2 regions of the Rothia sp. HMSC073B08 genome follow, and region 1 is predicted to be linked to the other one. Evidence: riboswitches for the same ligand, from Rfam matches in the RefSeq annotation. Region 1 holds a riboswitch; the other holds the start of a gene.
The links. Region 1 has a riboswitch for thiamine pyrophosphate ahead of HMPREF2884_RS06330 (bifunctional hydroxymethylpyrimidine kinase/phosphomethylpyrimidine kinase). Riboswitches for the same ligand answer to the same signal wherever they lie in the genome.
Positions count from the first base shown of each region.

Region 2: another riboswitch for thiamine pyrophosphate. It lies ahead of HMPREF2884_RS04790 (ECF transporter S component); the one in region 1 lies ahead of HMPREF2884_RS06330 (bifunctional hydroxymethylpyrimidine kinase/phosphomethylpyrimidine kinase).

Region 1 is NZ_KV811082.1:8,239-12,832, forward strand. It holds gene HMPREF2884_RS06320 (ABC transporter transmembrane domain-containing protein) at 1-557, shown strand, start outside; gene HMPREF2884_RS06325 (ABC transporter ATP-binding protein) at 559-2,307, shown strand; TPP riboswitch at 2,549-2,738, shown strand; gene HMPREF2884_RS06330 (bifunctional hydroxymethylpyrimidine kinase/phosphomethylpyrimidine kinase) at 2,727-4,469, shown strand.
Region 2 is NZ_KV811065.1:6,809-11,402, forward strand. It holds gene HMPREF2884_RS04785 (ABC transporter ATP-binding protein) at 1-907, opposite strand, end outside; gene HMPREF2884_RS04790 (ECF transporter S component) at 971-1,600, opposite strand; TPP riboswitch at 1,659-1,759, opposite strand; gene HMPREF2884_RS04795 (DUF4235 domain-containing protein) at 2,026-2,259, shown strand; gene HMPREF2884_RS04800 (MFS transporter) at 2,420-3,856, shown strand; gene HMPREF2884_RS04805 (septin family protein) at 4,020-4,594, opposite strand, start outside.

The sequences.
Region 1 (4,594 bases):
GCGGGGGAGAGGACCTCAAGGACGCAACCGGCCGCCGCGTGTTGCTGAGCGAACCGAATCCCATGATTTTCGCGGGAACCCTGCAGGAGCACCTGCGCCTGGGTACCGTGCCGAACCCCGACGAGGAGCTGGCACAGGCAAAGGACCAGGAGCTGCTGAAGATTACCGACTCCCGCGAAATCGCCTACCGACTGGGCGGACGCAACCCCGAAGACTACTTTGCCGCCCGCATCACCAGTGAAGGCGCGAACCTCTCCGGTGGTCAGCGTCAGCGTCTGGCACTCGCCCGCGCACTCGCACAGGACGCGCAGGTGCTCATCCTGACCGAGCCGCTGAACTCCGTGGACGAACCCAGCCAGCGCTACATCTACGATGCGATGGAAACCCAGGTCGGTAGCGACCGCCTGCCCGTCGGCTACCCCGGCCTGCTGCAGGATTTGGAGCAGGTCTACGTTGTCTCCACGCCCGCGGAGACGACCCGCCGCATGGAACGCGACGGCTACCCCGTCGCTCAGGCAGAAACCCCCGCAACCACTCAGAATCAGGAGGTGAACTAGCATGGCAAAGCAGCTCCCCATCGAAAGCCCCGCCTACGTGGCACGCCGCATGTGGAACTACCTCGCAGCGCATAAGGGGCGAGCCCTCTACACCTTCGTCATCTACATGGTCAGCACCCTCATGGGTGCGGTGGTGCCCCTGCAGATTGGTGCCACCGTGGACGACGTGGTGGCGGGTAAGTTCTCCAGCTACCCGTGGCAGCCGATTCTGATTATTCTGGCGGCGTTCATCGTGCAGGCAATAACCCTCATGGTCTCCTCGTACAGTGCGGCCCGATTGGGTGCGCTCGTCACCCGTGACGCCAACCAGGACACCCTCGACGGCACCCTCGACCTGGATGCACGCACCGTGGAAGAAGCCGGCAGCGGCGACCTGCTCACCCGCGTGACCGACGACCTGTCCTCGGCCGCAAACGCTGTCAGCACAGACCTTCTCGGTGCAATCTACGTGGTGCTGTACTTCATTATCTCCACGCTCTCCCTGGCGTTCGTGAGCCCGGCAATGGGTCTGATCATGCTACCCATGATTGCCGGTCTTGCCCTCATCATGTCGAAGATGCTGCCGCTCATGGCGGCACGCAACCAGACCGCCCAGGAGCGCGTGAGCGACCTCAACAGCGTGCTGACCGAGAACATTCGCGGCACCTCCACGATCCGTGAGCTGGGCGTTCATACCGCCCGCGAAGATGCCTTCGCCGGTGAGAACAAGCGCCAGTTCGCCGCGCAGCTGGGCATGGTGCGCATCCGCCAGCTGTACTTCACCGTGGACGCTATTAACGCCTGGATCCCCACGATTCTGTGCATGCTCTGGGGCGCCGCCTGTGTGGCTCTCGGCTGGGCAAGCTGGGGTGCCGTAGCGACCGCCTCGGTCATGGTTTTCAGCCTGCGAACCCTTGCCGACATGCTGAACCACCACGTCAGTAGCCTGCGCATCATGCTCGTGAACATGGGCCGCGTGTTCGGTGTGGTGTCCTTGGCGAAGAAGCAGCGTGAGGCGCGTGCACAGCACCGCGCTGAAGCGTTCGCCGCCGTCTCGGATGAAGCCGTGAAGGACCCGCAGTACGCCATTGACTGCATCGACGTCTCCTACGGCTACTCGCCGGACGCCCTCGTTCTGGAAGGCATCAACCTGAAGATTCGCCGCGGCGAGGCGCTCGCCCTGGTGGGTCGTTCCGGTTCGGGTAAGACCACCCTGGCGCGTCTGATTGGTGGTTCGCTGACCGCCCTGGACGGCACCATTAACGTGATGGGTCGCCCGGTGGGTCACGGCGACTTCCCGACCGATGCCGCCGCCGACGGCCGCCCGCGTCTGCTGGTTTGCACGCAGGAAGCGCACGTCTTCTTCGGTACCCTCGCCGATAACTTTACGGTGGTTGTGCCGGATGCAACCGTCGAGCAGATGGGTGAGGCACTGGACGCTGTCGGTGCCCGCTGGTGGCGCGACCTGCCGCAGGGCATGGACACCGTCGTCAGCGGCGCGGATTCGCCTCTGACCCGCGACCAGATTCAGCAGCTGGCGTTGGCACGTATCGTGCTTGCCGACCCACACGCCGTGATTCTGGACGAGTCCACCACCCAGCTGGAACTCGCGGACGCAACCGAATCCCTGCGCGCCGTGTTGGCGAACCGTGCAGTGCTGATTATTTCGCACGATGCGCGTATCGCCTCGCTGGCTGACCGTGCGGTCCTGCTGCACGAGGGCAGGATCATTGCGGAGGGTTCACCGGCAGAGATTTTCGCCCTCACCTAAGCTCTGGCCTAGCCCGGTGGATATGCCCGGCGATATGTCCGGCTGATAGTGCCCGGTACCGTCTAAAGCGGTGCCGGGCATTGCCTTTTAACGGGCGAGTTCTGGGGGGTGCTGAAGCCTGCGCTGGAAAACCTGAGCCGGAATGGTGGTGCAGTACCGCAATGCTCAAACGAAAATTTCGGAGAGATTCACTTGTCACCCGCAAAACTTTCAGCTACTGAGAATCGTTGTGATAACCTGGCAGAGCGATATGGGGTGCCTTGAGACGCCTGCTCCCAACCCGCTGACCCACCCAAAGACGGGCAACCAAAACAGCGGGGGCACGGAACGGTAGGCGCGCGAAACAGCGTACAAACACTCAAGGCTGAGAAAAACACCCATTGAACCTGCTCTAGTTCGAACTAGCGAAGGGATTATCGATGAAGGCAGAGCAGCCTACCGCGCCCACGTGCGCATCCACCTCTAACCCTGTACCCGGCGCGAGCGCTCCCGGAACCCCCCGGGCACCTCAGACAGCTCGGGTGCCGAGGGTCCTCTCCATTGCGGGAACCGACCCCTCCGGCGGTGCGGGCATTCAGGCGGACCTCAAGTCCATTACCGCATCCGGCGGTTACGGCATGTGCGTGACCACCTCACTGGTCGCTCAGAACACCTGTGGGGTTCGTGAAGTATTCACCCCGCCCCTGGAGTTTTTGACCGCGCAGCTTGCCGCCGTTTTTGATGACGTCACGGTAGACGCCGTGAAAATCGGCATGCTCGGCGACGCAGCCACGATCCGTACCGTCCGCACCTGGTTGAGCGAGCACCCGGTGCCCGTGGTCGTGCTCGACCCGGTCATGATTGCTTCCAGCGGTGACCGTCTGCTGCAGGCGGAAGCGGAGCAGGCGCTGCGCGACCTCGTGCCGCTCGTGGACGTGATTACCCCGAACATTCCGGAGCTTGCCGTGCTCTGTCAGAAGGAGCCCGCTCAGACCTTTGATGAGGCGCACGAGCAGGCGGCGAACCTCGCGGCGGCGACCGGAACCACCGTCATTGTGAAGGGCGGTCACCTGTGCGGTCAGGACGCCGGCAATACCGCGGTCTTCCCGGACGGCACCTGCGCGCACGTGCGCACCCCGCGCCTGGACAGCCGCAATACGCACGGCACCGGATGCTCCCTGTCCTCCTCGCTGGCAACCCGCCTGGGCGTGGAACTGCTGCAGCACACTGAAGCCGCAGAACCTGCCGCAGACCAGAAGAACACTCTGACCAGCGAAGATACCCACCGCGCACTGCAGTGGAGCACCCGCTGGCTCCACGAATCCATTGCCGCGGGTGCCGGTCTGCAGGTCGGCTCCGGTGAGGGCCACGGCCCGGTGGACCACGCCGCACGTGCCCGCCGTCTGGAGGCTGCTGCCTCCGCGTACCCGTGGCATCACCTGCTCGCCACCACCGACTCTGAGGGTAATGCCCTGGACGGCACCAGTCCGGAGCGCCTGCTGCCGGTCAGCCCCGTGCCCGCCGGTGAAGCCGTCGTAAAGCCCGCCGGTCCCTGGACTGCCGCTCTTTGGGCTGCGGGTGGCGAAACCTGGCACCAGATCCTGGACCTGCCCTTCGTGCGTGCCCTCGGTGACGGAACCCTCGACGAGGACCTGTTCTCCTTCTACCTGGACCAGGATGCCCTCTACCTGCGTGATTATTCGCGTGCGCTCGCGACCCTCTCAGCGCGTGCTGATACCGCTGAGGCGCAGGTGCACTGGGCGGCTGGCGCGCACGAGGCGATTGCCGCCGAATCGCAGCTGCACGAGGGCTGGTTGGCGAACCGCGCACGCCTGGGTGGGCCTTCGCCCGTTACGATGGGGTACACGAATTTCCTGCGCGCCTCCGCCGCCGGTGATGATTACGTGGTCGGCGCAGCCGCTATCTTGCCCTGCTACTGGCTGTACGAAGAGGTGGGCGCCGTGCTCTCCTCGCAGAACCACGCGGACCACCCGTACGCGGAGTGGTTGAGCCTGTACGGTGGCGAGGAGTTTGCCGCGGATGTGGCGCGTAGTCTCGCGGAGGTGGAGCGTGCGTTTGAGGCGGCTTCACCGGCTCAGCGTGTCCGCGCGGCGCGGGCGTACCTGTCGGCGTGCGTGTATGAGCGTGAGTTCTTCGACCAGGCTCACCGGGCACTGCGGTAGTTCGTCGGGCGCTGCGCTAGAGGCTCGCGCGGGGTTTGGGACGCCGGGGCTTTAGGTACCGATTTTTGGGCTGAATACCGCCCCGGCATGGCGTGAGATAGGTGATTGATGCTTCACTCAAGCTA
Region 2 (4,594 bases), on a different contig from region 1:
TGTCGCCGAGGCGTTTGATGGTGCGTCGGCGTGCGCGTCGTTGTTTGGGGGTGGGTTGTGCGCGGGTGATGCTGAGGTTTTCGGCGCGAAGTAGCGCCTCGCCGTGCTCGCCGCCCTGGTTATCGCTGTCGCTCTGCGGTGCACGCGGCACGTAGTTGGGTACCCACACGCCCGCGTCGATGAGGTCTTGGCGGGCTTCGGTGAGTACGGTGTCGGGTACGCCGTCGTGGGTGATGGTGCCGCCTTCGCCGAGCACGATAATGCGGTCCATGTGCGGCGCCCAGATGCTCACGCGGTGTTCTACGACGAGCAGGGTCGCTCCGGTGGCTTGCGCGGCGGCAAGGATGCTGTCGCGTACTTCCTGCACGCCGGAGGGGTCGAGGTTGGCGGTGGGTTCGTCGAGAATCATGGCGCCGGGGTGCATCGAGAGGATGCCCGCCAGGCCGAGGCGCTGCTTCTGCCCGCCGGACAGCGCACTGCTGGGGTGGTCGAGGGGCAGGTGGTTGAGCCCTACGGCGGTGAGGGCTTCGGTGACGCGGCCCCAGATTTCTTCGCGGGGTACGCGCAGGTTTTCGGGGCCGAAGGCTACGTCGTTGCCGACGGTTGCCATGACGATGGAGGATTCGGGGTCCTGCTGCATCATGCCTGCGGTGCCGCGTGCTTCGGCGGGTGCTTGCCCGTTGATGGTGATGGTGCCGCCGGCGGATTCGCCGTCGTCATCGTGGAGCACACCGGCGATGGCGTGCAGGAGCGTCGATTTGCCGGCGCCGGAGGTGCCCAGTAGCAGGACTTTTTCACCGGGGTTGATGGTGAGGTTGAGTCCGCTGATGACGGGTTCTGGGCGTCCGGGGTGGTGCCAGCTGAAGTTGTTGAGCTCGATGCGCGCCCCGCGCGGTGTTGCTTCCATGATGGTTCCTTAGCCTTTTGTGTGGCTGCTGTTGTGTGCCGAGTGGTGACTAGTTGCTGGTGGTTAGCGGCTGGTCTTGCCGGATGCCAGCGAGGAGAGCACACCGGTCTTGGCGAGGTTCTGCACGAGAATCCACGCCAGGAAACCTGCGATGACTGCGCCGGAGATGACTGCGCATGCTACGTAGATGATTGCCTTGACTGGTTCCATGTCGGGGTAGTAGATGAAGATTTCGTTAACGCCCATGAACAGGCCGCTGAGCGCACCGGAGAAGATAGCGACGGTTGCGTTCCAGCGGCGGTAGCGGAAGATTGCGAAGGCGATTTCAGCACCGAGGCCCTGGAAGAGGCCCGCGATCAGGATTTCGCCGCTCCACGCGCCGCCGGTGAAGAGTACGGAGATGAATGCTGCGACGATTTCGCCGAAGAGTGCGGCACCGGGCTTGCGGATGAGCAGGCCGCCGAGGGTGCCGCCGAGCAGCCATGCGCCGGCAACGATGGGGCGGAATTCGGGTGCTGCTACGAGTGCGGCTTTGGCGGCGGGGCCGACTGCGATGTCCCAGATCCAGAAGATGACGGCGCAGGCTACTGCAATGACTGCGGCGATAACGATTTCGTTGACTCGCCAGCGCAGGTTCGGCTTCTTCTCTGCCTGGGTAGATGCCTGGGAGGCGGGGGTTACGTTCTGTGACATTGGTGGTCCTTCCGTCGTTGGAAGGGGAATGTCCTCGCCCTCTGATTGGACGAGGGCATTGAGAAGAAATTCGACTCCCTACGCCGGTACTAACCGGATCAGGTTCGAGGGTCTGCTTAGCACTCTCAGCGCCTCGGTGGCGCTCCCCTGTCGTGTGGGGTTCCTTGTCCGTACCGTTGTGGTGCGGGTGGGAACCCAGGTTCGATTGTAGGCTTGTCTGGCTGTTCGTGCCAATTTGCCGCTTTTTGTTTCGTTCTTCTGCCCGCATTACAGAATTGCACGGTGTACAATTTTGGGACGGAGAGGCTCCAAGGCGGCACGAACGCCTTAAACCCTATACGCTAGGGAGTGGCGCTCTTTTCTCACCCAACCCCGAAGGGGTTCACGGGCAGGACGCCGCATCGTATACAGCTAAGGAGATACATATGAACCCCGTCGCTAAGCTTGCTATTGCGGGTATCAACATGGGCGCTGCTGCCCTGGTTGGTAAGGGCCTGGGCGCAGCCTGGACCAAGGCTACCGGTAACCAGCCTCCCGCCATTTCCCACGAGTCTGAAGATACCCTGCGTCAGGTCATCCTCTGGACCGTTCTGACCTCCGTCGTGGGTGCTGTGGTGAGCTTCGGTATTGCTCGCCTGCAGCGTCGTTTCTTCAACTAAGACTTTGCGCCTTCCGCGCGAAAGTTCATGAACTAGGCGGTACGTATCTTCGCTCGGTACGTACCGCCTGGTGTTCCCTCTTCAGCACGCCCTCCCCACTTCAGCCGGTTTCATGCCGCCGCTACGCTGAAGCGCCACCTCGGCATCCGAAAGCACAACTATGACTATTTCTTCTCCCCGCCGTAAGACGAAGGCTCAGCGTAGGGTCGTTGACCACGCGAACAGCCGCCGTTCGGTCGCGTCCTGGGTCATGTGGGATGTTGGTTCGTCGAGCTTCGACTCGATTATGACGACCTTCATCTTCACCGTCTATCTGACCAGCAGCTACTTCGGCACTCCCGAAGAGACTTCTTCGGCGTTGTCTTTGGGTCTGACCATTGCCGGTTTCCTGATTGCTATCCTGGCGCCGGTCACCGGCCAGCGTAACGACAAGTCCGGCAAGGGTATCTTCTGGCTCGGTGTGAACACCATGCTACTAGTCGGTTCGATGGCGGCGTGCTTCTTCGTGGGCCCCACCCCGCAGTACCTGTGGCTGGGTGTCACGCTGATTTCTGCGGCGAGCGTGTTCAGCGAGTTCGCGTACGTGAACTATAACGCCGTACTGCCGCGCATCTCCCACCCTGAGAATATCGGCAAGATTTCGGGCGCCGGATGGGCTGCCGGCTACATTGGCGGCATCCTGGCGCTGGCTGTGGTGCTGTGGGGTTTTGTGCTTACCCCCGAAGTACTCGGCCTGACCACCGATAACGCCCTGAATATCCGTGCGGTCGCGCTGTTCGCCGCCGCCTGGTGCCTCATCTTCTGCGTGCCTCTGCTGGTGCGTATGCGCACCCGCGAGCGCTTCCTGCCGGAGGTGCTGCCCACCCGCGAGCTGCGTTTCCTGGAGCTCGGTATGGAGCGTCTCTCCCCGGCTCGTCAGGGCGGTCTGCTCGCCTCCTACAAGGCGCTGTGGCGCACCATTAAGCGGCTGAAGATGACGTCCCCGCAGACCCTGTGGTTCCTGATTGCTTCGGCGGTGTTCCGTGATGGTCTGTCCGGTATTTTTACGTTCGGCGGTATTCTTGCGGCGGGCACGTTCGGTTTCAGCACTTCCGAGGTAATCCTGTTCGGTATTGCCGGTAGCGCTGTCGCGGCGGCTGGCGCGATCCTGGGCGGCTACCTGGATGACTACCTGGGCCCGAAGGCGATTATTGTTATCTCGCTGGTCGGCATTATCTTGGCGGCTACCCCGCTGATGTTCTTCCCCGAACCGGGCGTGTTCTGGGTATGCGCCCTGCTGCTGTGCCTATTCGTGGGCCCGGCGCAGTCGGCATCCCGCACCTTCTTGGCTCGCCTGGCTGATCCCGGCACTGAGGGTGAGCTGTTCGGTCTGTACTCGACCACCGGCCGTGCCACCAGCTTCCTGGCGCCGATGCTGTTCGGTCTGTGCGTGAGCATCATGGGCGCGCAGATTTGGGGTGTGCTCGGTATTCTGATCGTTGTGGTGGCGGGTCTGCTCCTGCTGCTGCCGGTGAAGGCACCCGGCCCGTTGCGTGTGCGTGCGGCTCGCCGCGAGCAGAAGCGTGAACAGAAGCGCCGCGACAAGGCTGGCCAGTAAAGCGGCTCAGTAAGGCTGCGCGGGGCTAAGCTCTCCGCACCCCGCAAACGCAACCTCGCGAACGCAACAGGAGGGGCGGGTAGAAGATCATCTTCTACCCGCCCCTCCTTCGTGCTTAAGCAGTGCTTATTCGGCGGTGCTCATCAGCGGAGAGCCGCGGCGGCTAGTCCTCCACCACGTCGTCCTCATCATCAGAAACAGCGTCCTCAGAGGAATCCAGCGCAATCTGCTGCTCCTCCTCATCCAGAACCTCATCGCTGGTCATCTGAGCCCAGGTTGCGTCATCAATCAGCGGATCATCAATCACACGAACCCACAGCATCGAACCAGCCGCCAAAGCGCTCAGATTCTCGTCATACGCTTCCGCAGGCAGACCCTCAAAGATCTCAGCCAGACGCGCAAACAGGTCATCGTACGAAATATCGCCCTCAGCCTGCAGCCAGCACTCAGCCGCAAACTCAGACAGCTCATTCAGCTCGGTATCGCACAGCAGCAAGAACGGGCCGTCCTCACCCACACGCACACCCGAAGTACCCGGCATACGAGAAACCGCAATCGTACCGTTCAAGAACACACCCGGCAGGTGATCCCCAGCCGTGTACTTCTCCAGGCTCTCAACCTCATCAGCGTTCGGCAGCTCGCCACCATTCAGCAGATCCTGAACCAGCGGCAAAGTATCCTCAATCTCCGAGTACACCAGGCGCCACACGCCGCCGCAACGCTCCACCAGCTTAGCCA